DNA from 4 places in the Nonomuraea sp. NPDC049152 genome. Region 4 is predicted to be linked to each of the others. Evidence: riboswitches for the same ligand, from Rfam matches in the RefSeq annotation. Region 4 holds a riboswitch; each other region holds the start of a gene.
What was found. Region 4 has a riboswitch for cyclic di-AMP ahead of AB0B45_RS07530 (hypothetical protein). Riboswitches for the same ligand answer to the same signal wherever they lie in the genome.
Positions count from the first base shown of each region.

Region 1: it holds a riboswitch for cyclic di-AMP, as region 4 does, so the genes downstream of both, AB0B45_RS13350 (CHAP domain-containing protein) here and AB0B45_RS07530 (hypothetical protein) in region 4, are expected to answer to the same signal.
Region 2: it holds a riboswitch for cyclic di-AMP, as region 4 does, so the genes downstream of both, AB0B45_RS30850 (NlpC/P60 family protein) here and AB0B45_RS07530 (hypothetical protein) in region 4, are expected to answer to the same signal.
Region 3: it holds a riboswitch for cyclic di-AMP, as region 4 does, so the genes downstream of both, AB0B45_RS01845 (C40 family peptidase) here and AB0B45_RS07530 (hypothetical protein) in region 4, are expected to answer to the same signal.

Region 1 is NZ_JBEZDO010000006.1:13,209-20,471, forward strand. It holds gene AB0B45_RS13325 (hypothetical protein) at 1-695, shown strand, start outside; gene AB0B45_RS13330 (RNA 2'-phosphotransferase) at 761-1,300, shown strand; gene AB0B45_RS13335 (DMT family transporter) at 1,562-2,560, shown strand; gene AB0B45_RS13340 (SDR family oxidoreductase) at 2,846-3,616, opposite strand; gene AB0B45_RS13345 (hypothetical protein) at 4,203-4,325, opposite strand; gene AB0B45_RS13350 (CHAP domain-containing protein) at 4,485-5,192, opposite strand; cyclic di-AMP (ydaO/yuaA leader) riboswitch at 5,208-5,342, opposite strand; gene AB0B45_RS13355 (hypothetical protein) at 5,473-5,913, shown strand; gene AB0B45_RS13360 (Gfo/Idh/MocA family oxidoreductase) at 5,894-6,853, opposite strand; gene AB0B45_RS13365 (aldo/keto reductase) at 6,946-7,263, opposite strand, start outside.
Region 2 is NZ_JBEZDO010000019.1:133,753-141,015, reverse strand. It holds gene lysX (bifunctional lysylphosphatidylglycerol synthetase/lysine--tRNA ligase LysX) at 1-1,015, shown strand, start outside; gene AB0B45_RS30865 (NADP-dependent oxidoreductase) at 1,112-2,041, opposite strand; gene AB0B45_RS30860 (helix-turn-helix domain-containing protein) at 2,129-2,548, shown strand; gene AB0B45_RS30855 (LuxR C-terminal-related transcriptional regulator) at 2,760-2,975, shown strand; gene AB0B45_RS30850 (NlpC/P60 family protein) at 3,050-4,093, opposite strand; cyclic di-AMP (ydaO/yuaA leader) riboswitch at 4,099-4,246, opposite strand; gene AB0B45_RS30845 (amino-acid N-acetyltransferase) at 4,521-5,090, shown strand; gene AB0B45_RS30840 (RDD family protein) at 5,177-6,544, shown strand; gene AB0B45_RS30835 (RDD family protein) at 6,642-7,139, shown strand.
Region 3 is NZ_JBEZDO010000001.1:385,517-392,779, reverse strand. It holds gene AB0B45_RS01865 (phosphotransferase family protein) at 1-656, opposite strand, end outside; gene AB0B45_RS01860 (NYN domain-containing protein) at 825-2,102, shown strand; gene AB0B45_RS01855 (NlpC/P60 family protein) at 2,210-3,160, shown strand; gene AB0B45_RS01850 (LysR family transcriptional regulator) at 3,124-4,029, opposite strand; cyclic di-AMP (ydaO/yuaA leader) riboswitch at 4,351-4,493, shown strand; gene AB0B45_RS01845 (C40 family peptidase) at 4,516-5,073, shown strand; gene AB0B45_RS01840 (hypothetical protein) at 5,144-5,959, shown strand; gene AB0B45_RS01835 (M48 family metallopeptidase) at 5,956-7,179, shown strand.
Region 4 is NZ_JBEZDO010000003.1:206,498-213,760, forward strand. It holds gene AB0B45_RS07500 (DUF1707 domain-containing protein) at 72-671, opposite strand; gene AB0B45_RS07505 (DUF5302 domain-containing protein) at 750-953, shown strand; gene AB0B45_RS07510 (roadblock/LC7 domain-containing protein) at 1,232-1,606, shown strand; gene AB0B45_RS07515 (hypothetical protein) at 1,608-2,417, shown strand; gene AB0B45_RS07520 (roadblock/LC7 domain-containing protein) at 2,447-2,818, shown strand; gene AB0B45_RS07525 (hypothetical protein) at 2,843-3,214, shown strand; cyclic di-AMP (ydaO/yuaA leader) riboswitch at 3,533-3,667, shown strand; gene AB0B45_RS07530 (hypothetical protein) at 3,826-4,695, shown strand; gene AB0B45_RS07535 (alpha/beta fold hydrolase) at 4,737-6,338, shown strand; gene AB0B45_RS07540 (helix-turn-helix domain-containing protein) at 6,418-6,777, opposite strand; gene AB0B45_RS07545 (NAD(P)H-binding protein) at 6,832-7,263, shown strand, end outside.

The DNA of each region.
Region 1 (7,263 bases), on a different contig from region 4:
TCGCGGTCTCCGGCGACGGCACGAGGGTCGCCTACTTCACGAAGGCCGGACGGCTGGTCGTGCGCACCATGAAGGGCGGCGTCAAGCCGCTGCCCGCGGACGCGCTGCCGGCCAGGACCAACCAGTACGACGTCACGCTGCAGCTGTCCGACGACGGGGCCAGGCTCGCGGTCATCGCGGGCAGGGTGCAGCTGTTCGACACCGCCACCGGCGGCAGGCTCGGCACACTGCCCAAGCTCAGCACCTTCGTCGGATTCAGCGGCGACGGGGAGAGGGTGCTGGCCAGCATGGACGGCGACGAGTCCGTGGTCGAGCTGCACGTCTACGACCTGTCGGGCAGGCGGCTGCTGAGCGACACGCCGCCGCAGCTGGTGGCCGCCAACGGCCCCTACGCGCTCAACGCCGACGGCAAGACGCTCGCGGTGCTGGTCGGGGGGACGAAGGTCACGCTCTACGACCTGGCCACCAGCCAGGTCCTCGGCGGGCACGCGATCAAGCTGCCCAAGGAGGGCACGGTCCACAAGGTCGACTGGACCGGCGACAACCAGGTGACCCTGCACGTCTCGCAGTACCCCGAGGGCAAGGCCACCAGGATGACCGTCCTGCAGCACGACCCGACCTCGGGCGCGACCAGGGTGCGCGACACCTACTCGATGCTCAAGGACACGTTCGTCTTCGCCGCCTGCGGCGGCTGAGGCGCGCGCCACTGCCCGCCGTAACCCCTTTGCGGGGGACGGCGGGCGGTCGGCACAATGCCCGCATGACCGACAGGACCGTGCGGATCTCCAAGTACCTCGCCAGGCACCTGCGCCACGACCCCGCGGCGATCGGGATCACGCTGGACGAGCAGGGCTGGGTGAAGATCGACGACCTGCTGACCGCCGCGGCCCTGCACGGCTTCCCCATCACCAGGGCCGAGCTGGACACGGTGGTGTCGGACAACGACAAGCGGCGGTACGCCGTCGCGGGCGACCGCATCAGGGCGAGCCAGGGACACTCGGTGCGCGTCGACCTCGGCCTGGCGCCGGTGGAGCCGCCGCACGTGCTCTACCACGGGACGGTGGGCCGCAGCCTGGCCGCTATCAGGCGGTCGGGGCTGCTGCCCATGTCCCGGCGGCACGTCCACCTGTCCGCCGACAGGGCGACGGCCGTCCGGGTGGGGTCGCGAAGAGGGGTCCCCGTGGTGCTGGTCGTGTCGGCGGGGGAGATGCACACGGCGGGGCACGCGTTCATGGTCAGTGCCAACGGGGTGTGGCTCACCGACACCGTGCCGCCGGAGTTCCTGCTGTTCCCCGGCTGACCGGTGACGCCGACATGGAAGCCGTAGCGGCCCAGGCCGTACCGCTCGCACAGCTCCTCGTGCGCCTCGGACGGGCCGACGGCACGTTCCGCGAGCGCGCTGTCCAGCAGCACGCACGGATCGCGTCATCGCCGCCGCCGAGGGTATGGCTCGGGAGAGCCTGCCCTCTCCGAGCTGAAGACGCCGCCCGAGAGCGTGGACGCCCACGCTGAACGGAAACCCCCGGGACCACCTGGTCCCGGGCTGCCTGGGAGCGTGCGCATGAGGAGTTTCACCCGCAGGGAGCAGTCCGTCGGCTTCGCCGCGGGCACGCTGGCAGGCCTCATCTGGGGCCTGGCCTTCCTGATACCGGTGCTCCTGCCCGGCTGGAGCCCGGTGGCCGTGACGGTCGGCAGGTACCTGGCCTACGGCCTGATCTCCCTGGTGCTGTTCGCCTTCGGCGGCCGCGTCCTGTGGCGTCTGCTGCGGCAGCACTGGGGTGTGGCCCTGGCGTTCGCGCTGACCGGCAACGTCCTGTACTACCTGCTACTCGTCCTCGGCATCGAGCTGGTCGGCGCGCCCGTCACCGACATCGTCATCGGCTGCATCCCGGTCACCGTGGCGCTGCTCGGCAACGTGCTGTCGGGGGCCTACCGCTGGCGCTCCCTCGTCATGCCGGTGACACTCGTGGCGATCGGCCTGGCCGTCGTGAACACGCTGGAGCTGAGCGGCTCCGCCCCCACCGAGGACCGGCCGGTCGGGCTCAAGGTCCTCGGCCTGCTGGCCGCCGTCGGCGCCGTCCTCCTGTGGACCTGGTACGGCCTGGCCAACGCCCGCTTCCTGAGCCGCCACCGCGAGGTGCCCGGCGGGGCGTGGTCGACGGTGATCGGCCTCGGTACCGGCGTCGTCACCCTGGCAGGACTCCCCGTGGCCGCGCTGTCGGGGGAACTCTCGCCCGACCCCCACCCCTCAGGCGAGACGCCGGGCCTGCCCACGTTCGTCCTCGCCGTGCTCGTGCTGGGCATCGTGGTGTCGTGGGCGGCCACGGGCCTGTGGAACGTCGCCTCGGCCCGGCTGTCGCCCACCGCCGCGGGGATGCTCATCAACGTCGAGACCGTCGCCGGGTTCGCCTACGTCTACGCGGCACGCGGCGAATGGCCTCCGCTGGGCCAGGTCGCGGGCTTCGCCCTGATCCTCATAGGCGTGCTCCAGGTCGTACGGCTCCCCGTCACAGTGGGCCGGCCCGCTGACAGCAGGCTCGGCCGTGCCATGTTCCTCTGAACCCGAGCTTCGACTCCTTCGGGAGCTCCGGCCGCCCGCCCAGGACCGGTCCCAGCCGTCGGCGCCGGCGGGCGATGGGTCACGAACGGGCCCCGATGCTCCGGCCGCTCGCGGCGGCCGGGCGGACGACTGGTCAGTGGCCGGGCGTCAGGAAACCGTCGACCACGCGGCGGACCTTGTCGACGGCGTCGTCGCCGTTCGGATGGTCCTCTCCCCCCGGGTATGCCGCCCGCCGGTGAGCACCTGACGGACACCCATTCCCGTGCGCGGCTGGAGCGGCGGCGATCAGGCCAGGGCGATCGGGCCGAGGTAGGTCCCGCCCGAGACGTCGATGGTCTGGCCGGTCACCCACCGGCCCTGCGGGCCCGCGAGGAAGCCGACGACGTCGGCGACGTCTTCGGGCTCGCCGAGCCGCCCGAGCGCGGTGATCGCTTCGAGCCCGGCGACCACCTCGGGGATGGAGGTGTAGCCCGCGGTCATGTCGGTCCGCACCGCGCCGGGCGCGACCGTGTTCACCGTGATACCGCGCCCGCCGAGCTCGTTGGCCAGTGACGGGGCCATGGACTCCAGCGCCGCCTTGCTGATGGTGTAGCCGATCTGTGTGGAGACCGCGAACCGGCTGGCCGTCGAGCCCATGTTGATGACGCGGCCGCCATGGTTCAGCAGCGGCAGCGCGCGCTGGATCACGAAGAACGGCGTGCTGACGTTGATCGTGAGCAGCCTGCCGAACTCCTCCTGGGTGACCTGCGAGATCGGGTTGCCCGAGCCGATGCCCGCGTTGTTGACCAGGATGTCCAGCCCGCTCCCCGCCAGTCCCGCGGTCAGGCCCTCGAACAGCCGGTCCACCGCGCCGTCCTCGCCGAACCGGGCCCGTACGGCGAACGCCCGGCCGCCTGCCTCCTCGATCCGCGCCACGGTCTCCTTGGCGGCGGCGTCGTTGCCGCCGTAGTGGACGGCGACCAGGGCGCCCTCGGCGGCCAGCCGCAGCGCGACCGCCCGGCCGATTCCCCGCGATCCACCCGTCACCAGCGCTGTCTTGCCGGTCAGAACGTCCATCTCCGCTCCTCGCTCAGTTGGCTGGTCCTCGGCGGATCCAGCGATGGCTCAACAGTCGCGGCGGCGGCTCACCGTACGCTCACCGACGGCTCACCGGCCCAGGACTTCACCGGCTGAGGAGTTCACCGGGCTGAGGGGCTTGCCGGGCCGAAGGGCTTGCCGGGCTGAGAGGCTCGCGGGCTGAAGGGCGTGGCAAGGGGGAGGGCGCCCGAGGGGTGGTTTGGAGACCGGGGGTGGCTTGCTTGGGGGAGCGGGGGGTGGTTTGGGGGCCGGGGGTGTCGCCGCCTCGTGGGTCGATGGCTCCGGAACGCGGGCGGCACCGTTGGGCGAGCCTCGGAGACCTCGGTCGGGGATGAAGCCCAGGGGCCACCGGACGTCGGGCCGATGAGGAGGCCGCCCTATCTGGCGGTCCCGCCAGGTGGCGGTGCCGTGTCTGGCGGTTCTGGTCAGGTCCCGCTGCCCCTGCCTGGTGGGTCTGGCCAGGTCGCCCGCGTGAACTCTGCGATCGGCAGGGCGGACGCCATGGCGGCCACGGCGAGTTGCCGGGCGTGTGTCTCGTGAACACGGAGCCAGGCGGCCGTAGGCGTCAGGGGGTGTCGGGAAGGAAGGTGTTCCGCATCCGTCCGCCGGCGTTGTTCACCAGGGGCTCGACGGGACCGAACACCTTCTCCGCGTGGTGGAACAGGGGGGTGGTCGCGGTGGGATCCATGAGGTCGGCCTTCAGGCTGTCCGCCTGCCCGGCGAGGGCTTGGCGGCGGCGGATCCGACCCCGTGGTGGGCCCCGGTCACCGAAGGGACGCGCCCGCTGAATCGTGTATCGGTCAACGGGCCATCCTGGCAACGGGGCCTGGGGGGTGTGAACGGATTGTCAGCTGGAGTAGTTGGGGTAGCCGTACCCGACGACCTGCGAGGTCGGACGGACGCGCTCCTCGACCGCTCCGTTGCCGGTGTTGCCCTCGACCGTGGTGATCGTGCCGTCGCCGTTGCCCTTCTGGACGAAACCGACGTGGTTGATGTCGTCGAGGGCCTTGCTGCCGCTCCAGGAGAAGAAGACGACCGCTCCGGGCTTGGGCGTCTGGCCCCAGCGCTTGTTGGCCTTGAACCACTTGGCGTGGGCCACGGTGTAGGCGTCCCAGCCGACCTGGGGGCGGGCGCCGGTCTGCTCGCCGACCCAGGAGACGAACATCGCGCACCACGCGGCGTTGGCGTAGGCGCGGACGTTGCCGCCGTCCCTGGCGACGGTCTCCCTGGCGCGCTGCGAGTTGACGTACCAGTTCTGGAACTTGGTGCCACCGCCGGCGGAGTTCTCCCTGATGCCGATCTGCTTCTTGGCCTCGGCGAGGACGGCGGCGGCGGACGGCATGGCCTTGGCCTGGGTCGTGCTGGTGGTGCTGACCTTGCCCGCGTCCTCCTTGGGAGCGTTGGCGAGGGCGGCCACGCGCGGGCCGTCGGCAAGCGGGAGCTTGTCGGCCTGGGCGATGTGGCTGGGTACGAGCGAGCCGGCGATGACGACTGCGCCGAGCGCGGCATGCGCGTAGTTGAGCTTCGGGGCACGGCTACGGCTGTGCTTTGCCATAAGAAGGGGAACTCCTTGCTAGCTTCCTGCCGCTTACCGGGTTAGCTGACGGGTTCGGACGCGAAGCTGCCCTACGGCACGGTGTGCCGATTCACCCCAGAGAGATTGGGTCCCCGGTTCCGCATGGAGCGGATTCAGCGGTCACAGGTGAACCTGTGATGATTGCAATGTCTGGCTATGTCCGGATTGCCCGGTTTATGCCTTGAGTGAGCCTAAGGTAATACATGAGGCAAGTAGCTTACAAATTGATAAAGGTCTGGCGATCATCTACGGTCGGGTCATGTCGCCACAGGACCTGTTCAACAGGGGGCTGCTGGAAGACGGACACCGTCCGGACGAAGCCCGGCGATGGTATCTGCTGGCGGTCGAATCCGGTCATCCGGCGGCCGCCCAGCGGGCGGCCTTCAACCTGGCGCTGATCGAGGACGAGAGCGGTCATCTCGACGAGGCCCGCCACTGGTACGGCAGAGCCGCCACGCCCAGGGCGATGTTCAACCTCGGCGTCCTGGAGGACTGCTGCGGGAACACCGATGCGGCGCGCCGCTGGTACAGCAAGGCCATCGAATCGGGCCACGCGGAAGCGGCCCCGCGCGCCATGTTCAACCTGGGCCTGCTGGAGGACAGGGAGGGCCGCTCCGCGCGGGCACGGGCCCACTTCCGCATGGCCGCGGGCTCAGGGCACGAGGAGGCCGCCGCCCGCGCTAACGAGCGCCTAGCCTGATCCGCGCGTCCTCCAGCATCCGCATCATCGCCAGGCTCTCGTCCAGCGGCATGATCGCGCTCTCCGTCCTGCCCTCGGCCAGCGCCAGGCGCACCTCGCGCACCTCCTCGGCATAGCCGTTCATGGCGGGGTCGAGGACGAGTTCCTCAGGCTCCACGCCCGGCCCGGACAACAGGATCCGCTGCGGCGCCCAGAACGGCGCGGCGATGTCGGCCCGCAGCCCCGTCCCCACCACGGTCGCGGTGTTGGCCAGCGGGCTGAGCAACGACGTGTCGAGCAGCGCCCGTGCCCCGCCCTCGTAGGTCAGCAGCGCCCCCACCTCGGCGTCCACGCCCGAGGGACCGAGCGAACCTGTGAGATGCGTCTCAGCCGGCTCGCCGAGCAGGAGCTGCGCCAACCCGAACGGGTAGATCCCCAGGTCGAGCAGGACTCCGCCACCGAGCGCCGGGTCCCACAGCCGATGCCGTTCCTCGTACGGCATGACGAACCCGAACGACGCGTGCACCGAGCGCAGCGCCCCGAACCGCTCCTCGGCCAGCAGCCCCCTGATCAGCGGGTTGAAGCGCATCCACATGGCCTCCATGAGGAACACGCCCGCCTGCCTGGCCAGCTCCACCATCCGCTCGGCGTCGGCCAGGCTCGCGGTGAGAGGTTTCTCACACAGCACCGCCTTGCCCGCCGCGATGGCCGCCTCGGCCACCTCCAGGTGCTGCGCGTGCGGCGTGGCCACGTAGACCACGTCCACGGCCGGGTCCTGGCACAGCCGCGCGTAGGAGCCGTAGGCCGAGTCCGCGCCGAGCGTCGCCGCCAGCTCGGCCGCCCTGCCCTGGTCGCGGGAGCCCACCGCGGCCACCCGCATGCCGGGCTCCGCCGCGATCACCGCGCCGACCGTCCTGGCGATCCCGCCGGTGGCCGCGATTCCCCAACCCAAGTCACGCATGAGAGTCCTCTCTGTCGGCGATCGATCTTCCCATCACCTCGGACACGCGTACGGCCCGCGCCTGGGGGCGCAGGCCGTACCCGGTGGGCGGTTCAGCCCATCCAGTTGAAGGTGGCGGGGTCGGGGCCGAGGCGCGTGCCCTTGTTCAGCGCGCCGATCGCCGCCATGTCCTCCGCGTCGAGGGTGAAGTCGAAGACGTCGATGTTCTCCCTGATCCGCGAAGGGGTGACCGACTTGGGGATCACCACGTTGCCGAGCTGGATGTGCCAGCGCAGCACGACCTGGGCCGGCGACTTGCCGTGCTTGTGGCCCAGCGTGGCCAGCGCGGGGTCGTCGAGCAGCCCTCTGCCCTGGCCGAGCGGGCTCCACGCCTCGGTCAGGATGCCGTTGGCCTCGTGGAAGGCGCGCAG
Region 2 (7,263 bases), on a different contig from region 4:
ACGGCAGCGCTACGTCGACCTCATCGTCAACGACGAGGCGCGCAAGATGGCCCACATCCGCAGCGCCACGGTCCGCGCGGTGCGCGACTTCTGGCACGAGGAGGGCTACCTCGAGGTCGAGACCCCGATGCTGCAGCCGATCCACGGCGGCGCGGCGGCGCGTCCCTTCAAGACGCACATCAACGCCTACGACATGGATCTCTATCTCCGCATCGCGATCGAGCTCTATCTGAAGCGGCTCGTGGTCGGCGGCATCGAGAAGGTCTTCGAGATCAACCGCAACTTCCGCAACGAGGGCGCGGACTCCACGCACAACCCCGAGTTCACGATGCTCGAGGCCTACGGCACCTACCTCGACTACGACGATATGGCCGATCTGACGCAGCGGATGTACCAGAAGGCGGTCGTGGCCGCGCTGGACACCACCGTGGTCGTGCACGACGGCGTCGAGATCGACCTGGGCCTGGAGAGGTGGCCGCGGATCACGCTGTACGGCTCGGTCTCCTCGGCGCTGGGTGAGGAGATCACCACCGAGACCCCGCTCGACCAGATCAGGAAGCACGCCGACAAGCGCGACATCCACTGGGACCCGAAGTGGGGCCAGGGCAAGCTCGTCCAGGAGCTCTTCGAGGAGCTCGTCGAGCACACGCTGATCCAGCCGACGTTCGTCATGGACTACCCGCTGGAGACCTCGCCGCTGACCAGGCAGCACCGCGACAACCCGCTGCTCACCGAGAAGTGGGACCTGATCGGGTTCGGCACCGAGCTCGGCACGGCCTACTCCGAGCTGGTCGACCCGATCGAGCAGCGCCGCAGGCTCACCGAGCAGTCGGTGCTGGCCGCGGGGGGCGACCTCGAGGCGATGCAGCTCGACGAGGACTTCCTGCAGGCGCTCGAGTACGCGATGCCGCCGACGGGTGGCATGGGGGCGGGCATCGATCGGATGATCATGGCCTTCACCGGCAAGAACATCAGGGAGACGATCCTGTTCCCGCTGGTGAAGCCCACCCACTGACCCCACGGTGACGTCGGGCGCGGCGTGTCGCCGGCCGTTCTCCGCGAACGGCCGGCGTCGTGTTCTCGTGGGTCGAGCCGCTGGTGCCGTACCCGATCAAGGAGTCAGGACCAGGCGGCCGCGCAGGCCGCCGGCGGCGAGGCGGGCGTGCGCGTCGGCGGCCTTCTCCAACGGGTAGGTGCCGGCGACCCTGGCGGTGAGGCGGCCGAGGCCGGCCAGCCGCGAGATCTCGGCGAGTTGGCGCGGCTCCTCCCTGAAGAACACGGTCGTCACGTCCGTCCCGCGCAGCGCGACCGGCGCCACGCCCGCCGTCAGCGTGATGAACACGCCGCCGTCGCGCAGCGCGTTCAGCCCAGCCAGCCCGGTCACCGCGGCGTCGATCACGGCGTCGACCCCGTGAGGCACCCGCTCTCTGACCGCCTCGCCGAGGTCCTCATCCCGAGAGACGAACCACTCGGCGCCGAACCCTCGCACCAGTTCCTCGTCGTCCCTCCCCGCCGCGGCGACCACCCGCAGGCCCCGGGCGGCCGCCAGCTCCACCGCGAACCCGCCGACCGCACCGGCGGCGCCCGTGACGAGCACGGTCCGGCCCTGGTTCAGATTGGTCCTGTCGAGCGCCTGCCAAGCGGTCAGCGTGTTGAGCGGCAGTGTGGCCGCCTCGACCGCGGAGATCCCCTGCGGCGCGGGCGCGACCGCGTGGGCGTCGACCACCACGTACTCCGCCTGGGCCTTGGTCGGCAGTTCGAGCCGGCCGACGATGGCGATCACCTCCTGGCCGGGTGTGAAGGCGACGCCGTCGCCCACCTGGTCGATCACGCCTGCCGCGTCGAAGCCGAGCCCGTAGGAGTCGAGTTCGCGGGCGACGCCGTAGTCGGTGAGCGTTCCCGCCGCGACCGCGAGGTCGAACAGGTTCACACCCGCGGCCGCGACCTTGATCCGCACCTGGCCCTTCCCCGCCTGAGGGATCGGTGCGTCGATGAGCTCGGGAGAGCCTGACCCCCCGATGAGTGCACGCATTGTCGTCATGCCGCCGACGCTAGGGAGTGTTGCTCTCTTCTGGTAAGAAGGCACCTGGAAGTGCGTTACTCACCCGAGGGAGCTCCGTTGGCGACCATGACGGCGGCCGCGCGCCGCGCCGAGGCCAAGCAGGCCTATGACGCCTATATCGCCCAGTGCCCTTCAAGGAAGCTGCTCGACGCTCTTAGCGACAAATGGGTCAGTCTGGTGCTCACCGCTCTTGCCAATGGGTCGATGCGTTACAGCGATCTGGCCAGGATGGTGGCGGGCGTGAGTCAGAAGATGCTGACCCAGACACTTCGCGGGCTGGAAAGGGACGGTCTGGTCTCCAGAACGGTGACCGCGTCGGTGCCCGTGCGGGTCGATTATCGCCTCACACCACTCGGAACGAGCCTGTTGCCACTCATGGCAGCGATCAAGGAATGGGCCGAGAGTCACATCGAGGACGTCGAGCTCGCCCGCGAACGCTATGACGCCCAACTGGACGGCGAACAATCAGGGCGAAATTCCGGATAAGGACAGTTTCCTGTAAGGCGGTTGTGGATCGTTCTGCGCACCACGCGCCATCCGAGTTCTTCATATAGAAACGATCAAGTCAATAGCCGCCGTCAAGCGTCGAGCGAATCGACCTTGACGACCTTTCCCGTATGCGTTTACCGTCTGCGAGACGAGCGGCTTGCTCGGGCCGAGACGTCGCAGGGTTGTGCTGTTGGTGGGAGGGCTCCCGATGGATGTGCTCACCGACGACGGAGTCGTGCTGAGCCAGGATGACCTGGAACTCCTCGCGGAGTTGGCCAAGGGCGTCACGGTCGACCGCGTGGGCAGGACGCTGGAGATCAGCGGCCGCACGGTCCGTCGTCGCCTGCGCGTCATCTGCGACAGGATCGGCGTGGCCACGGCGATCGAGGCGGTGGCCTGGGCGGCGCGCCGAAGACTCATCTAGCCGACGCTGATCGGCGGCGCGGCCGGGTCGGTGGTGTGGACGGGTCCCGCCCAGTCGGCTGCGGACGGTCCCGTCTAGTCGGCGATGCGGACGGCTCCCGCGAACGGCCTGTTGCCGATCGCGGCGATCCGGACGACGTCGCCGGTCTGGGGCGCGTGCACCATCATCCCGCCGCCGAGGTAGATGCCCACGTGATGCAGGTCGCTGTAGAAGAAGACCAGGTCGCCGGGGCGCAGCTGCTCGCGCGTGATGTGGGTGCCGGCCGTCCACTGGTCGCCGGTGTAGTGCGGCAGGCTGATGCCGACGCGCTGGTAGGCGGCCATGACCAGCCCCGAGCAGTCGTAGGAGCCTGGACCCTCGGCACCCCACACGTACGGCTTGAGCTGCTGCGTCAGCGCCCACCGCGCGGCCTCCGCCGCCTTGCCGCTGCCGATGATCGGCAGGTTGACCCTGGTGGCGCGGGTGCCCGGCCGGCCGGCCTCGCCGATCGCCCTCTTGAACAGGCTGCTCTCGACCTTGGCCACCATCGAGGTGATCTTGTCGCGCTTGCCGCCGAGGTCGTCGACGAGCTTCTGGACCTCGGCCAGCCGCGTCTTGGCCGTCGCCTTGGCCTTCTCGGCGGCGGCGATGGAATCGGCGAGCGCCTTGACCTCCTGGCCCTGCTGCTGGTTGAGGGCGAAGGAGGTGGCGGCGGCGTCGAGGAAGGCGTCAGGGTCGGCCGAGTTGGCGAAGGCGAGCCCGTCGGTGAGGCCGCCGGACATGTAGGTGCTCTCGGCCAGGAGGGTGGCCCGCGCCCGCTTGGCGGCCAGGTCGGCCTCGCTGGTGGCCAGGATCTTCTTGGCGTTGTCCGCGGACTTCTTGACGCTCTTGAGCTTCTCGCGCTGGCCGTTGTACTGCTCGGTGAGCGTCTCGATGTCGTTGTGGAGCTTCTCGACGCGCTTGGAGAGCTCCTTGAGCGACGGCTTGGGATCGGCAGTGGCCGAGCCCAGAGGCGTGGTGAGGGCCAGCACGGCCATCGCGGCGCCCACGATCGCGAACCGTTTCCTGTAGGAACCCGGTTCGTGGGGGCGGGCGTGCTCGCCCGCGGACTTCCCCTCGCGGATGCGCCTGCGCTTCACCAACCAGCTCCTCTCGTAGTCGCCGACCGGGTTAGCTGACGGGTTCGGGCCGGAGCAGCCCTACCGAGCGCGAGCTCGGACTCACCCCTTGACGGCTGGTGGCCGCCGGCGGGTCCCCGGCTCCCCGTGTGGGGGATTAGGCGTGTCTCCACGCCTGGCGCGTGGGGGACATCGTCGGTGGACACTAGTGCAAGCAAGGTTCGTGCTCAACCAGAACTGCCAATCCAGTAGAGGAAGCGCATCCGAAGGATCACGGGCAGATCACACAAAAGGCCGATCGACCAGGAGGTTGCAAAGCCTTTACTGAGATTCACGATGGTTTGTCGGGCTTGTCGTGCAGAGATGCGGACTGTGCTCGCCTCGCTACAGAGCGCCATGTGACGGCAGTTAAGGATGGGCCGAAACGGGCTAGGTACGCTGAAGGGCCATGGAGCAGGTCGTCGAGCGCGCAATGCAGGACACCGAGATCGTCGTACGGCGAGCCCGCACGCCGGACGTCAGGTCGATCAGGCGCCTGGTCGACATCTACGCGGGAGCGGGCCGAAAGCTGCTGGAAAAAGCCACGGTCACGCTGTACGAGGATGTCCAGGAGTTCTGGGTCGCCGAGCGCGGCGGCCAGGTCGTCGGCTGCGGCGCGCTCCACGTGCTCTGGGAGGATCTCGCCGAAATTCGCACGGTCGCCGTGGACCCCGCGGTCAAAGGTTCAGGTATCGGTCACCGTATTGTTACCGCGCTGGTGAGAACGGCCCGCGACCTGGGGCTTCGGAGGGTCTTCTGCCTGACGTTCGAGGTCGACTTCTTCACCCGGCATGGCTTCGTCCCGATCCAGGGAACTCCGGTATCGCCCGAGGTCTACGCCGAGTTGCTGGCCTCCTACGACGAGGGTGTGGCCGAGTTTCTCGACCTCGAGCACGTCAAGCCCAACACCCTTGGCAACACCAGGATGCTGCTCCATCTGGAAGCAGTTGACTATGGCGTTGACCAAGAGGAAAGGTGATTGTTGATACTCATGTCGATACGTTGGGCAACAGCAAGCATGTGTCCTGACATGTGCCACATGCGCCATCGAAGCGAGGTGACACGGTGAGCACCGGACAGCCGCCGTATCCGCAGGATCAACCTGATGAGAATTCCGGATACGGTCAGCAGAACGCAGGACGCCCGGGCGAGCAGCCCGATCCTGACGTGACGATCGTCGGCTACCGCCAGGACGGCGGCGGCTACGGTCAGCCGTCACAGGCGCAGCAGCCCGACTACGGTCAGCAGCAGGGCTACGGCCAGCAGCAGCAGGGGTACGGCCAGCAGGGCTACAGCCAGCCCGGCTACGGTCAGCAGCAGGGCTACGGCCAGCAGGCCGCGTCCTCGGGCCAGCAGCCCGGCTACGGCCAGCAGCAGCCTCCCTATGGCCAGCAGCCCTCCTCCTCGGGGCAGCAGCCCTCCTACGGGCAGCCGGACTACGGCCAGCAGCCCGGCTACGGACAGCAGCAGCCCTCCTACGGCCAGCAGCCCGGCTACGGCCAGCAGCAGCCCTCCTCCAGCCAGCAGCCCGGCTACGGCCAGCCGGACTACGGTCAGCAGCAGGGGTACGGCCAGCAGGCCTCCTCGGGCCAGCCGCCGGAGTACGGTCAATCCGGCTCCGGCCAGCAGCCGGAGTACGGTCAGCCCGGCTATGGCCAGCAGCCCGGCTACGGCCAGCCCGCGTCCGGTCAGCAGCCTGGCTATGGCCAGCAGCAGCCCTCCTACGGCCAGCAGCCCGGTTACGGTCAGCAGCCCCAGCAGGGCTACGGTCAGCAGGGCCAGTCGCAGCCCGGCTACGGCCAGCAGTCGCCCTACGGCCAGCAGCAGCCCTACGCCCAGCCCGGCTACGGCCAGCAGCAGCAGCCCGCCTACGGGCAGCCCGGCTACGGCCAGCCGTACGGGGCTCCGGCCGGAGTGCAGCCGCCGGGCGCGCCCGCCCCGCTCGCCGAGTGGTGGCAGCGTCTGGTCGCCCGCATCGTCGACGGCGTGATCTTCGGGATCTTCTGGTTCATCATGAGCGCGATCCTCTTCGCGGTCCTGTTCGCCAGTTACGACATCAACACCGGTGCGACGAGCGGCCTGAGCGCGGGCGTGCTCACGGCGATCCTCGCCGTCATCGCAACACTGTTCTACGTGGGCTACGAGTTCCTGCTGACCAAGTCCAAGGGACAGACTCTGGGCAAGATGGTCATGGGCATCAAGATCGTCCCGGTCGGTGGAACCGTGGGCCCCGGCGGCCTATCCAGCGACGCCGCGATCAAGCGGGCGGCCATCACCTGGGGCGGTGCCATTCTCAACCTGGTGCCGTGGTTCGGCGGGCTTCTCGCGTTCGCCGCGATGGGCGTCAACGCCGCCTCCCAGCTCTGGGACAAGCCGTTGCAGCAGACCTTCGCCGACAAGGTGGCGAACACCGTCGTCGTGAAGATCAAGTAAGGCGATACCTGTAAAACGGGGGTCGGCATGAGGCCGGCTCCCGTTTTCGTGTCCTAGGCCCTGTAATCGCGGTCGGCGGGCGTACAGAATGGGCCTTATGGTCGCGCCGCCGGCGGGAGTGCGGGCCGTACCGGCTGATTGGTGGGAACGGCTCGTCGCGCGAAGCATTGAGGCCCTCGTCATCGGGGTCTTCTATTACATCCTGTTCATCGCGGCCTGGGGTTTGTTGCGGACTGTAGGCCTTCTCGCGGTGTATGGCGACTGGCTGCCGGGGTTGTTGGCCTGGCTCGTCATCGGGCTGGCTTATGCGGGCTATGACTGCCAGGCGCATTACCGGCACCGCCGCACCTTCGGGAAGGTGATCATGAAGATAAGCCTGGCGCCCGCTCCGGGGCGGCGGCTGTCGCTGGTGGATCTGTCGAAACGCGCGATCCTCTATCCGGGGCCCATCGCCCTCCTGGAGATTCCTGGCGCCAATGTCGTCGTGGGAATCCTCGTGTTCGCCGTCGGGCTGTCTATCTTGATCGACAAGCCCTTGCAACGGGGGTTGCATGACAGGTGGGCGGGTTCCTTGGTGATCAAAGACCCTCACTGAAGTGTGCATCTACCGCCAGGAACCGATTTTTCAGGATTTTCCGGGCGATCGGGTAAGAACTCTGGAGAGACTGGCATTAGGCTAGGTGGGACACCCCGCCTGGTGGTCGCCGTCTTTGGGGGCG
Region 3 (7,263 bases), on a different contig from region 4:
ATCCTGGCGTCGCCCCAGGTCAGCACGTCAGGGCCGGGCTCGTCCGGCCAGTGCTCCTCCAGCCAGTCGAAGGCCCGCTCCAGCAGCGGGATGCGGCTCGGGCCGCGCATCCACTCGTAGTAGGCGCGCTGCGCGTCGACGTGGGCCCGCAGCCCGCGCCGGCCGAGGGGCGCGAGCTCGGCGTCGCTGAACTCCGCGCCGTGCAGCCTGGCGGCGACCGCGACTGTGGCGTCCTGCAGCCGCCGCCGGTCGGGGGGCTCGGCCTCCCGCAGCCAGCCCTCGAAGGTGTACGGCGGGACGTCGGGCGGTACCTCGCCCTCCTCCCGCTCCATCACGAAGAAGGGTGTGCCGAGCGGCTCTGCCGACGGCTCGAACCGCAGCGTCCTCGGCGCGAGCACTCCCGCCCTCTCCCTGGCCAGCCGCATCACCTCGAACTGGGTGCCGAGGTCGTAGGTGGGGAAGACGGGCACCGCCTCCCGAGCCGGCGCGAGGCGGGCCACGCACCTGGTCGTTCCCGCGGTGAAGAAGAGGGTCTCGCTGGACATCCCGTTGGCGGAGGGGCGCGACAGCTGCGACACGTCGTCCCCCAGCCAGGCGCTCAGCCGCTCGCGCAGGTCATCCAGGTCCCTGGTGGAGGTGCGCATCTGCTCGGTCACGCACCTGTCGTACATCTCCAACCAAGCGCTTGTCCATATGTGAGTCACGACACGGACATGTGCGTGACAGCCTTACTCTTGGTGAGTAGGACAATCGCGAAGGGTCAGTTGAGAGGCAGTGGGATGAGCTCAGCCGGTGAAGGCCTGTCTCGTCCACTTCCTGAGCAGGTGCGGCTCAATGTGGTGGATCTGGCGGCGCAGCTGCTCGGCACGATGCCCGCCACCGCCGTACCGACACCGCTCCGCGGTATCGCGAAGTTCGACCCGCGCAAACGCGCCAAACTCGGCAGCGCCCCCATCGCCGCCCAGCTGGAGAACGACAAGAAGTTCCGCGAGGCCGTCGCCGAGTCGATCGAGAAGGGCTGGCCCGAGCTGGTCGCCTCGCTGGCCGAGGGCAACGTGCCGCCCGCCGCTGACCCCGTGCTTGTAGCGGCCGCAGCCTATCTGACCAGGCCGCCCGGGTGGGCGGAAATGGTGGAGATGGCCCGCGCCGACCTGGAGCAGTCGGCCGTGGCGGCCGAAGGCTCGGCCCAGGAGGCGACGGTCACGCGGCTGCGCGAGCAACTGGCCGCCCAGAAGACCGCGGCCAAGGAAGAGAGCGAGAGGCTGCGCGAGCAGCTCAAGGCCGCCAGGGCCGAGAACTCCGACCTGCGCCGAAAGCTCCACGACGCCAGGGAGCGGCTCAAGGCCGCCGACCGGCACGCCGCCGACATGGTCCAGGTCGCGGAGGAGGCCAAGCTGGCCGCGTCCACGGCCGGCAGCGCGGGGGAGTCGGAGCTGCGGCGGATGAAGGAGCGCCTGGCCGACGTCGAGCGGCAGCTCGAAGCCTCGCGCAGGGCCGCTCGCGAGGGCCGCAGCATCGAGGACGCCAGGATCAGGGTGCTGCTCGACGCGCTCCAGGACGCCTCGGCCGGGCTGCGCAGGGAGCTGGCGCTGCCCACCACGATCAGCAGGCCCGCCGACTCGGTCGCCGCCGTCGCCCCCGGCGCGCCCACCGTGCGGGGAGTGCCCGCCAGAGCGCTGGCCGACGACGACCCGCAGCTGCTCGACCAGCTGCTGGCGCTGCCGCAGGTCCACCTGATCATCGACGGCTACAACGTGACCAAGACCGGGTACGGCACGCTCACCCTCGCCGACCAGCGCAACCGGCTGATGACCGGCCTCGGCGGCCTGGTCGCCCAGACCAGGGTCGAGGTGACCGTGGTCTTCGACGGCGCGGAGCTCAACGCGCCCGTGCAGGTCGTGGCGCCGCGCGGCGTGCGGGTGATGTTCAGCGCGCCCGGCGAGATCGCCGACGACCTGATCCGCCAGCTCGTCAGGGCCGAGCCGCAGGGCAGGGCGATCGCGGTGGTCTCCTCCGACCGCGAGGTGGCCGAGTCGGTACGCAGGATGGGCGCGCGGCCCGTGCAGTCGGCGCTGCTCCTGCGCCGACTTGGCCGAGCCTAGGTCACGAATTGGGCGACATTTTGAGCTCGTAGGCAACGCTTCTGTACTATTTCGCCCCAGGCGTGATCACTGGGAGGCGTGTCGCTGTGAGGTTTGGCCGGATACCGGTGGCTGCGGGTCTCGCGATAGGGGCTCTTCTTCTGCCTCTGGACGGCGCGGTCGCCGATCCCAAACCAACGATCGCGCAGGCGAAGGCCAAGCTCGAGAAGCTCAACGACAAGGCCGACAAGGTCGTCGACAGGTACAACACGGCCACGGAGAAGTACAAGAAGGCCAAGAAGAGCTTCACCGGCCTCAACAACAGATACAAGAGCAAGCTGGCCAAGGTGGCGGGCCTGCGGGCCGAGGTCGTCGGCATGGCGGTCAACGCCTACCAGGGCGCCGACATAATCTCGTGGACCTCGATGCTGAGCGACGCCGACCCCACGGCGACCCTCGGTGGCATGGCGCTCATGGACCAGATGACGGCCGAGCGGGCGCAGACCCTCGCCGCCTTCGACGAGGAGAACCGCCAGCTCAAGGCCGACAAGGAGCAGGCCCAGGGCGCGCTCACCGAGGCGGACAAGCTGCGCGACGACGTCAAGTCGGAGAAGGACAAGATCCTCGAACTGGTCAAGGAGCAGGAGAAGCTGCTGCGCAAGCTCGGCGCCTACAAGGTGGGCAACCCGAACAGCACCGGCCTCAAGTACACCGGCTCCGCCTCAGGCAACGCCGCCTCCGTGCTCAGCTTCGCCTACGCGCAGATCGGCAAGCCGTACCAGTACGGCGGGACGGGACCCGGCGGCTGGGACTGCTCGGGCCTGACGCAGGCCTCGTGGCGGGCAGGCGGCGTGTCGCTGCCGCGCACGACCTGGGAGCAGTGGGCGTGGGGCGCCAAGCGCAGGGTCTCCCTCGACTCGTTGCAGCCCGGCGACCTCATCTTCAGCTCCGGTCTCGGACACGTGGGCATCTACGCGGGCGGCGGCAAGATCGTGCACGCGCCCCAGACGGGTGACGTCGTGAAGGTCGTCCCGATGTCCTCCTACGGCGGGCGGCTCGTCGGCGCCATCCGCCCGTAGTTCTCGCTCAACTCGCGCAGCACCCCCAGGTAGGCGCTCACTGCGGGCGGGCGGCCCGGCGAAGGCAGGAAGACCGCGCTGATCCGCCTGGCGGGCAGCCGCGGCGACGGCTCCACCAGCCTGATGTCGGCGCGTACGGCCCTGCCCGCGATCGACGGGTAGAGCATCACGCCGACGCCTGCCGCCACCAGGCCCTGACGGCCGTTCCAGTCGTCGCACAGGTGGTTGACCCTCGGCGCGCCGCCCATCGCGGCCGCCAGCTCCGCGATCGGGCCCAGGCAGTCGGGGTGGGTGCCGTCGACCCATGGCTCGGCGGCCAGGTCGGCCAGCCGTACGCGCTCGGCCGCCGCCAGCGGATGCCCGGCGGGCAGGGCGACCAGCAGCTCGTCCTCGAACAGGTCGAGCACCTCGAGCCCCGGCTCGGGCGCGCGATCCCACGAGGTGCGCAGGGCGACGTCGATCGTGCCCTCCAGCAGGCCCTCGCCGCCGACGGTGAGGGAGAGCTCGACGGCTGGGCGCGCCGCGGCGAAGCGGCGGAAGCTCTCGGGCACGAACCAGGTGGCCGCGCTGGGGAAGGCGGCGACCCTGACGCTGCCTGCCTCCGCCGTGGTGAAGGCCCGCAACCTGGTCTCGAACAGGCTCATCCCGTTGAGCACGGCCTCGGCCTGCTCGAGGGCCGCCAGGCCCGCCTCGGTCGGCTGGACGCCTCTGGGACGGCGGTGGAAGAGCGTGACGCCGACGCGGCGTTCGAGCGTGGCGATCTGCCTCGAGACGGCGGGCTGGGTCATTGACAGGGCCTCGGCCGCTCCCGAGAACGAGCCGCGCCGTCCGACCTCCAGCAGGACGCGCAACGCCCACCCATCAAGCATGCGAAGGCCCTCTTTTCGCTGATGTTACGGGTGTGACTGAAGTGACAGATGGGACCTGACAAGTCGGCATTTATGCAAGTGTGAGTAGGGTCACATTCGAATAACGAAACACTTCGTGGAGCAGCGGATCCTGTTCTGACAAGTATGGGTTAGTGATCTTGACATCTTTACTCCGGCTTTGCCTGCCGTTGGGCATCCGGGTACCTTCTCGCTTCGCGGCGACCAAGCCATGGCGCAGGCAACGTCCACCGGCCCCGATGTGGCCGGTGTGCACGCATAAAGATCCGCTGGTCGCCGCGCCGAGCCCCCAGACAGGCGTGCGCGGTCGACCTGCCGAGTCCGTGCGGCATGGAGCACGGAGCCGGGGAACCACGTTCCTGGGGTGAATCCGGCCTGAAGGCCGGAAGGGCGACTTCCACGCCCGAACCCGTCAGCTAACCCGGTAGGCATTCGTGGAAGTCCCAAGGAGACGTTCTGTCTACCCCCTTGAAGAAAACCCGTCTGTCCTGCCTTGCCCTGAGCGGCGTCGTGGCGGCGATGGGAGGAGTCGTCCTCCACGCACCCACGGCACAGGCGACCGTGACCGTGAAGGCGGTGACCGCCGTGAGAACGGTGAGCGCCGTGAAGACGGCCGCGGCGTCGACGTCCAAGGCGAAGCGGCAGACCAGAACCGCTCGGCAGAGGGTGAAGGCCACCAAGGCCGTCACCATGGCGAGAAGGCAGCTCGGCGACCCCTACCGCTTCGGCGGCACGGGACCGGGCGCCTTCGACTGCTCAGGACTGGTCCAGTACGCCTGGGCCAAGGCCGGCATCAAGATCCCGCGCGTGACGTACAGCCAGTACGCACGCATCAAGAAGAAGGTCACGTGGAGCAACCTCAAGCCAGGTGACCTGATGTTCTTTCGCGGGAAGGGCCACGTGGGCATGTTCGTCGGCCACGGCCGGATGATCCACTCGCCGAGCACAGGCAAGACCGTGCGGATCGAGAAGCTCAACGGCTGGCGCAAGGCCTCCTTCGCCGGCGCGGTTCGCCCCGGCGCCTAGCCGGACGTCCAGAGCCCCGTCCATCCCCCCTCGGACGGGGCTCTGGCCTGTCCGGGCTAGCATCGCAGCCGTGGTGACCCGCAGAACGCTGCTGGCGGCCGCGCTGGCCTGCCCGGTGATCTGCACGGTGGCGGGGTCGGCGGGGCGGTGGCTGCCGCCCGCGGCCAGAGGACTGTGGGAGTCGGGCGTCACCGTGGCGTACGGCAAGCGCTCGCTCGTCGTCGGCCACCACGCCGAGGCCGCCCTCCTCCGCGACCTCGCCTCCAGGGCCGACACGGCGGCACTCACCGTCTCCACCGTCCTGCGGCGTGCCGTACGGCCGCTGGTGTTGATGCCCTCGACCACCGCGGAGGCGGCCGCGCTCGCGGGCACGGGACCCGTGGAAGGTCTCGCCGCGCTGGCCTCGGCGGGCCGCGTGATCGTCCTGCCCGGCGCCTTCGCGCGGCTGACGCCTGTCGGCCGCGACGTCGTCCTCACCCACGAGCTCACCCACGTGGCCGCCGGAGCCGAAGGCCGGCCGGTGTGGCTGCGGGAGGGCTTCGCCGACTACGTCGGCTACCTGCGCTCCGGGCTCGGCACGCCGGTCGCGGCGGCGGAGCTGACGGCCGAGGCACGCGCGGGCCGGCTCCCCTCCTCGCTGCCCGCCGACGCCGACTTCGCGCCGGGCTCGCCACGGCTCGCACAGGTCTACCAGGAGGCGTGGCTGGCCTGCCGCCTGATCGCCACCAGGTACGGCAGGCAGGCGCTCGTCGACCTCTACTATCGGGCTGCCGGAAAGGATCTCGGCCAGGCGCTGGAGCCACTGGGCCTGTCGGTCCGCACGCTCGCCGCGCACTGGCGGGAGTATGTCCGGAACGAGCTGACCGACGTGGGGGGAAACCGATGAGGTGGCTGGACCGGCGGGCGGGCATCGCGCTGGTGGTGCTCGGAGTGGCGATCCTCGCGGTCGTGGCGCTCACCACGCCATGGGACCTCATGCGGGACGGTCCCTCCGTACCACCCGATCCCGCACGGGACTTCACCGCCGCCCAGATCGCCCGTTCCCGCGCCTTCGACGCGGCCACCAGCGCGCCCGCCTACCTGTCGCTCGGGCTGACCATCGTGTTCGCGGGGCTGCTCGTGGCCACGCCCCTCGGCGAGCGCCTGCTCGGCAGCCTCAGGGGGCCGTGGTGGCTGCGGGTCATCCTCGGCGTCGTCGTGCTGACCGCCGTCGTCGAGCTGCTGCGCTGGCCGCTCGGCGTCTGGTACGAGACCGAGCTGCGCGCCTTCGGGCTCTCCACCCAGAACTGGGGGAGCTGGACGGGCGACAGACTGAAGGGCATCGGCGTGCGCGTGGCGCTGCTGTCCGTCATCGTGCTGGTGATCGTCGGTCTGGCCAGGCGCTTCAAGAGCTGGTGGGTGCCCGCGGCCGTCGGCGCGTTCGTGCTGACGGTGGGCGCCTCGTTCATCTATCCCATCGTCTTCGAGCCGCTCTTCAACGACTTCACCTCGATGCCCGCGGGACAACTGCGTACCGACCTGCTCGACCTGGCCGAGCGCGCCGACGTACCCGTCGAGGACGTGCTCGTCGCCGACGCCTCCCGCAGGACCACCGCGCTGAACGCCTACGTGTCGGGGTTCGGCGCCACGCGCAGGATCGTCGTCTACGACACGCTGCTCGCCGCGCCGGAGAAGGAGGTGGAGCTGATCATCGCGCACGAGCTGGGGCACGCCAAGTACAACGACGTGCTCAACGGCACGCTCGTGGGCGGGCTCGGCGCCGCCTTCGGGGTGGTGCTGCTGTTCTGCCTGGCTCCGCTGTGGCGGCGGCCGCTCTCGGATCCGCTGACGGTAGGCGCCATCATGGGCTTCCTGTCGCTGGCGACCGTGCTGTCGGGGCCTGCCCAGAACGTCGTCAGCCGTCAGATCGAGGCCAGAGCCGACCTGCACGCGCTCGACCTCACCCGAGACCCTGAGACGTTCATCTCCATGCAAAAGCGGCTTGCCATTACCAACATTTCGGACTTGTCGCCTGATGTCGTGGAATATGTGCTTTATGCCTCGCACCCGACCGCACCGCAGCGCATCGCCATGGCCCGCTCATGGGAGCTCATGAACGCCCCGTGAGCGGGCCCGGTCCCGTGACCACGGTTCTCCCTGTGACCAGGGCTCTTCGTGTGACCATGGTTCGTTCCGCACGCGGGATTTCCC
Region 4 (7,263 bases):
CGGATCTGCGCGGCCGTCCACCAAAGGACGGCCCGGACAAGACGAGCGGCGGGATGAAGGAGCGGTCGCGGCTAGTCGCGCTTGCGGCGCTTGCGCCTCACGTCGATGCCGCCCCAGAACGAGAACCCGGTGACCCTGATCCGCGGGGCGCCCGGCGCTCCCGCGCCGCTGGCGGCGTGGTCGAAGCCGCCCATGATCCCGATGCCCGTCACGTTGACGTCGGCGTCCTCGGGCACGACGATCTCGACCCCGCCCATCACGGCGAACGCCCTGATCGTGATCTCTCCGCCGTTCAGCACCGCGTCACGCAGGTCGATCTTCCCGCCGCCCCAGAACGCGACGGTGGTCAGCCGGCGCGGCGCCCGCCAGATGCCGGTCCGCTTGAACCCGCCCATGACGGCGATCGCGACGCCGCTCTCCTCGCCCGAGGTCGTCGAGGGCAAGGACGAGGGCGAGGGCGAGGGGGAGTGGGAGGGGGTGGGCAGGTCGTGGGTGAGGAGGTCGAGCTCAGCGTAGGTCTTGGCGGTGTAGACCTGGTCGAGGCGCTCGTGGAACTCCTCCATCCCCAGCCGCCCGTCTCCCGCGGCGGTACGGAGGATCTCGGCGGTGCGCTCACGGTCGAGGTCTGCGGCGCGCATCTCGCGCGGGTCGCGGTCGGGCAGGGGGGTCATGGGTAAAGCCTAGACCGGTTTCGCGTGGCCCGTGAGCTCGTGCGAAGCTGTCACTGTCCCCAAGACCAGGAGGTCCTGATGGCTGAAACACCGGCGGAACCCGAGCCCACCGAGGCTGCCGAGGATGAGCTGAAGCGGAAGTTCCGCGAGGCGCTGGAGCGCAAGAACAACGCGCACGCAGACTCGGTCGCGGGCGGTAAGGGAAAGGATCCCTCGAAAATCCACGGCGCCCACGGTCCGGCCTCGAGCAAGCGAACCTTCCGCCGTAAGAGCGGCGGCTGACGCCTCGGCTTCCCGGGAGGGTACGGCAATGCCGTGCCCTCCCGCTCTTTTTGGCCTGACTGAAACGATTCACCATTACGCCGAACTGCGGTGACGCGCTGCGGCCATAGAATATGAAAAACATTCTCAATGGCCGCCCGGCGGAATAGCCTTGCCACTCTGATGGGCTTTTTCGCTCCTCTAGCTATAAATATCCATAACCGTGGTCTCGTCCCTTCTTAAGATGACACGGCCTCCTCCTACGCTGTCCCGGTCAGCGCGACGGTGAGGGAGGTTTCGTGCTGGGACTCGATGACTGCCTGGCCGAGGTCATGGCCATACCTGGCGCCCTCGACGCGATGGTGGTCGACCACACCAGCGGCATGGCGGTGGCCGCGAGCGGGGGCGAGGGCATCGACGTCGAACGCTCGGCGGCGGCGCTGAGCGAGGCGCTGCGCCACACGACGGACGGGCTCGCCCAGACCTCGCCGGACGGAACGATCCGCCTCGACGAGATGCTCATCACCACCGACAAGGGTCACCATCTGGTGCGCCACCTGGTGACGCCGTTCGAGGGGCCGCTGGTCCTGTACGTGCGGCTGGACAGGGAGCGGGCCAACCTCGCCCTGGCGCGCTACCGCCTGCAGGCCATCTCAGGACAGTTGGCCAAGTGACATGCCCGCACTGGACACGCTGCTCGCCGGGCTGGCGAGAGAACGCTCGACGGGCGCCCTGCGGGTGGGGCGGGCCGGCACGATCTTCATGGACGCCGGACGGGTCACCTACATGGAGTGCGTCGACACGCCGAGGGCCGAGGACGTGCTGATCGCCAGTGGCAGGGTCTCGGCCCCGGCCCTGCGCAGGGCCCAGCGCGAGGGCGGCGGCGCGCGCCTGGTCGAGGACGGCATGGTCACCAAGGGCGAGCTACAGCACTGCGTGCTCGGCGCGGTGCTCGACGCGGCCTACTTCCTGCTGCCCGTCACGGGAAGCAGGCCCAAGTTCCGGCCGGGCGAGCGGCACTGGCTGGGCTCCCACTGGTACTTCGAGGTCGAGGAGATCGTCCGCGAGTGCGGGCGGAGGAGGGCTCAGTTGGCGGGGATCTGGCCGTCGGCCGAGGTGGACACCGCGCCTGTGGCGCCGGTCAGGCGGCTGCCGGGCCACCGCGTCGTGCTGAACGACCTGCAGTGGGAGATCCTCGTCCACGCCGACCGCGCGACCACCCCGCTGGAGCTGGCCATGAAGCTCGGCAGGCCCGGCTACTCGACGCTGGTGGCCGTACGGCGGCTGGCGGCGGCGGGCCTGCTCGCGCGCCCGGAGGGTACGGCGCCGCCGCCACTGCCCAGGCGGCTCGGCCGGACCGAGGAGCCGGGGCCGCGCCCCAACCTCGACGCTCCGACCCTGCCGCTCGGGCCCGTGGTGACCGCGGACCCGACCGACATCAACCTGCTGATCCGGCTGAAGAAGGCGCTGGAGGAGCTGTCGTGAGGTTCCCCTCACTCAGAAGGAGGCCACCGATGGAGCTGCGGGACGAGGTGCTGAGAGAGATGGTCCTCCTGCGTGAACGCACACCCGACGTGAGCGGGAGCATCGCCTGCAGCGTGGACGGGCTGACCATCGCCAGCGACCTGACGGGCGGCAACGTCGAGCAGACGGCGGCGCTCTCTGCCGCGCTGCTCGCGCTCAGCAAACGCATGGCCGTCATAGCGGGCAAGGGCGCCCTGGAGGAAACCCTCATCTCGGGCACCGCGGGCTTCGCCGCCTTCTACGCGGCCGGCCCCACGATCGTCCTCACGGTCCTGGCTGACCCGGGTACCAATCTCGGGCTGCTGCGGCTGGAGGGTCGCAAGACGGCGGCGAGCGTCGCCGCCATCGCATCGCGAAAGTGACTCACATCCACACGGAGGAAACGCATGGCCAGCATGGACGTCTCCCTCAAGGAGATGATGGCGATCGACGGTGCTCTCGGCGCCGTCGTGGTCGACTACGGCAGCGGCATGGCGCTGGGCGCCCTGGGCGGCTCCAAGGACCTGGACCTGCAGGTGGCGGCCGCGGGCAACACCGAGGTCGTCAAGGCCAAGATGCGCACGATGGACTCCCTCGGCCTCAAGGACGTCATCGAGGACATCCTCATCACGCTGACGGGGCAGTACCACATCATCAGGCCGATGACCGGCAGGGGCGGCAAGGGACTGTTCCTTTACCTCGCCCTGGACCGCGGCAGGGCCAACCTCGCGATGGCGCGGCACCAGATGCGCTCGATCGAGGAGAAGCTCGAAGTCTGACGGACCGCGCCCCGTGTCCGCGGCGCGGCGGACACGGGGCGTGCCGTGGGACCTGGGCGCGCCCCCTCGCGCCGTGACGATTCCGGCGTTCTACCATGACTCATTCAAGATTCTTGTCTACTGATCGAATTACTGCGCTGAACCCCACGAAACCCGTTGATTCGCAGGGGTTTTCGTGTCTTCTGCGCCTGTCGATTCATGACGATAAAGGGTAGATCTTCTTTCCGATTCATGGGCTTGCTTTTGCCTTTGGGGTGTTTTGCCCATAGAGTCCATTACGTGACCGACCGGTGACCGTGCTCTTCACAAGGGAGAGCAGGCTGGTTGGCGCCGAATCCCGCGAACGCGGGAACCGGGGACCCATCTCATTGGGGTGAATCCGGCTCTGTGCCGGTAGGGCATCTCCACGCCCGAACCCGTCAGCTAACCCGGTAGGCGAGATGGAGAGGACCACACTCGTGCACTATCACCCCCTGAACTGAGCGGCGCTTTCTTCCCCCGCTTCTTCGCGCTCCCTCTGCGTAGCGACTGTCAGGCCCATGCCCGGCTACGCCTTTGCCTGATCTTCATTTGAGCGCGGACTGCCCATTTCCCCCGCACAAAGGACTTTCATGACCCGCCGCTTCGGCATGCGCGTTTCCGCCCTGCTCGCTACCACCGCTCTCACCGTCGGTTCCGGCGCCGCCGCCGCTTTCGCCGAGCCGACGGGGCCCGACATCTCCCAGGTCACCCAGCAGCGCGCCCTCCTTCAGGGGGCCACCACCGCCTCCTACTACTGGGATGACGCCTCCGGCCGCGCCGGAGACACCGGCCTGCCCGCGAGCGGTATCCCGATGCGCAAGGGTCTGGTCGCCAGCCCGAGCTGGCCCCTCATGACCGAGGGCTACGTCCTCTACAAGGGCAAGAAGGCCCCGTTCTTCGTCGGCGACCGCGGTCCCGGCAACCCCTCGAACAACGGCATCATGCTCGACCTCGATGCCAAGACCTTCGCCGAGCTCACCGGCGGCAGGTTCAACTCCGACACGCTGGGCGTGGACGGCATCGGCGGCGAGGGCCACATCAAGGTCCAGTACGTCGTCACCAAATGGGGCAACGGCCCGGGCAAGAAGAACCAGCCCGTCGCCTTCTCCACCGGCGCGTGGAGCCGCAAGGACACGAACCCGGCCAAGCCGCCGGTCGACCTTCTCGCCCTGGCGAAGAAGAAGAAGGCCGAGGAGGCCGAGGAGGCCAAGAAGGCCGAGGCCAAGAAGGTCGCCGCGCTGAAGGTCGCGGAAGCGGAGAAGTCGGAAGAGGCGCAGGGCGGCGCGTCCGTCGAGCCCGCCTCGTACGACTCGGGCGCCACCACCACGGCCGCCCGTACCGTGACCAAGGACGAGGACGGCCACACCGGAACGGCTCTCGCCCTCATCGGCGGTCTGGCGATCGTCGGCGGCGTCGGCTACCTGGGCCGCGGCCACCTGCGCAAGGTCATCTCCCGCTAGCCTCTTGCCGTCACCCGAAACAGAATGGAATTCTGTTTCGCATGACGCTCATGGCGCACGCCAACGGTATCGAGATCTCCTACGACACCTTCGGCATCCCCCGTGACAGGCCCCTCCTGCTGATCATGGGGCTCGGCTCCCAGCTGGTCCACTGGGACGACGAGTTCTGCGAACTGCTCGCAGAGAGGGGCCACCACGTTGTCAGATTCGACAACCGCGACGTGGGGCTCTCCACCCACTTCCCGGAGGCGGGGGTCCCCTCCCTCGCCCCAGGCTCGGCGGCGCCGTACCTGCTGAGCGACATGGCCGACGACGCGGCCGGCCTGATGGACGCGCTCGGCTGGCCCGCGGCCCACGTGCTGGGCGTCTCGATGGGCGGCATGATCGCCCAGGCGCTCGCCATCGCGCATCCCGACAGGGTGCTCACGCTCACCTCCATCATGTCGACGCCGAGCCCCGAGGCGGGCCCGCCCACCCCCGAGGCGATGGCCGCGCTGTTCTCCCCTCCCGCGCCCGACAGGCAGACCGCGATCGAGCGGGCCCTCGAGGTCTGGTCGGTGATCGGCTCGCCCGGCTACGAGCTCGACCGCGAGCGCGTCGCGAAGCTCACGGGGCTGGCATACGACCGCGGTTACGATCCCGCGGGAACCACCAGGCAGCTGGCCGCCGTCCTGGCCTCGGGCGACCGTACCGAGGAGTTGACGCGGCTGCGGGTGCCCACGCTGGTCGTCCACGGCGAGGCCGACGCGCTGGTGCAGGTCTCCGGCGGCAGGGCCACGGCCGCCGCGATCCCCGGCGCGCGCCTGCTCACCTTCCCCGGCATGGGCACGACCTGCCCCGCCCGCTATGGGAGCAGATCATGGACGCGATCACAGATCTTCAAGAGCGCTCTTCAGTCGCCGCAGCAGACTGAGGTCGGCCGGCTCGTGCCGCACCTCGGTGCCGGGGGGCCTGGCGACGCGCTTGGGCAGCCCCGGCGCTCGCCTGGGCTTGACCAGGAGATCGGCCGCCGCCAGCTCCCGTACGGCCAGCAGCACCGTGTACGCCGTCCTGTCCAGCCGCCTGGCCAGTTGGAGCGGCGTCGCGTCGCCGTCGGCGTGGACCAGCACCTCCCACTGGCGGTCGGTGAGCGTGACACGCTCACCGGGCAGGCGGGGGACCGGGACCACCGGCGCGGCGTCGAGCTCGTCCGAGGGCCAGACGTCGTCCAGCTCCGTGCTCCTCCGCCCGCACTCGGCGATGAGCTCGTCGACCTCGAAGTGCCAGTGCGGGCCCAGCCAGTGGCGCTCGCTCGGCTGGAACTTGGGCCTGGTGTTGTCGATCCCGAACAGCACGAGCGCGGCGTCGAGCACGGCCCTGCGCAGGTTGTCGGCCAGTTCCTCCCGCGTCAGCAGGCCCTCGCCGAACAGCGGCTCGCCGCCCTCGCGCCGGGCCACGGCCCGATCCATGTCGGCGAGGTTCACCCGCCCGCCGCCGGTGAGCAGTTCCTCGATGCCCGGCGTCTCGGCGCTCTCCATGTAGGTCACCTTGCCTTCGAGCAGGTAGACCACGCCGGATCTGCCCACGCGCAGGGCCCCGGACGAGCACACGCCCGCCAGCCCGGTGAGGAGGCTTTCCAGCGGACGCACCGAGCCAGGCTATGAAGGCTTGAGCCGGACCGGAAGAGACCGGTGATGGATATCTTCATCCCGGGCGGAGAAAAGCTGTCCCGCGTAGGACAGATCACCCTGTGTGATCGGCGGCCTCTCTGCTGCTGAGGATCCTGTCGATGTTGCTCTCCGCCCATTGGGCGACGGCGGCGACCGGCTGGTGCAACGAGTGGCCGAGATCGGTGAGCGTGTACTCGACCCTGGGCGGCACCTCGGCGTAGACCTTCCTGGTCAGCAGCCCGTCGTACTCCATGGCGCGCAGCGTCTGGGTCAGCACCTTCGGGGTGACGCCGCCGACGCGGTCGCGCAGCTCCGTGAAGCGCATCGAGCCCTTGGCGAGGCTCAGCAGGACAAGCACCGACCATTTGTCGCCGATGCGGTCGAGAACCAGCCGGGTCGGGCAGTTCGGGTCGAAGGCATCGCCAGTATCCATGAGGTACCTATAGCACGATGAAGTAACCAGTATCAAATGGATACCATTGGCGGCATGAAGATCCTTCTTTTCGGCGCGACCGGCATGATCGGTCAGCGCATCGCGGCAGAGCTGGGCAATCGCGGTCACGAGGTCACCGGCGTCAGCAGGTCGGGCCCGGTCAAGGGCGACGTCACGCAGGCGGGCGAGCTCGCCAAGGGCCACGACGTGGTGATCTCCGCGATCGCACCGCCGCGCGACGGCTCCGAGCCCGAGGCGCCCTTCCTCGCCGCCACCAGGGCGCTGATCGACGGCGTGCGCGAGGCGCGCGTCAGGCGGCTGATCACCGTGGGCGGCGCGGGCGGCCTCGAGGTGGCGCCCGGCCTCGACCTCGTCGACACGCCCGACTTCCCGGCGATCTACAAAAAGGAGTCCCTGTCCCAGCGGTCCGCTCTCGCGCTCTACCGGGAGACCGCCGACCTCGACTGGACCTACGTCGCTCCCGCC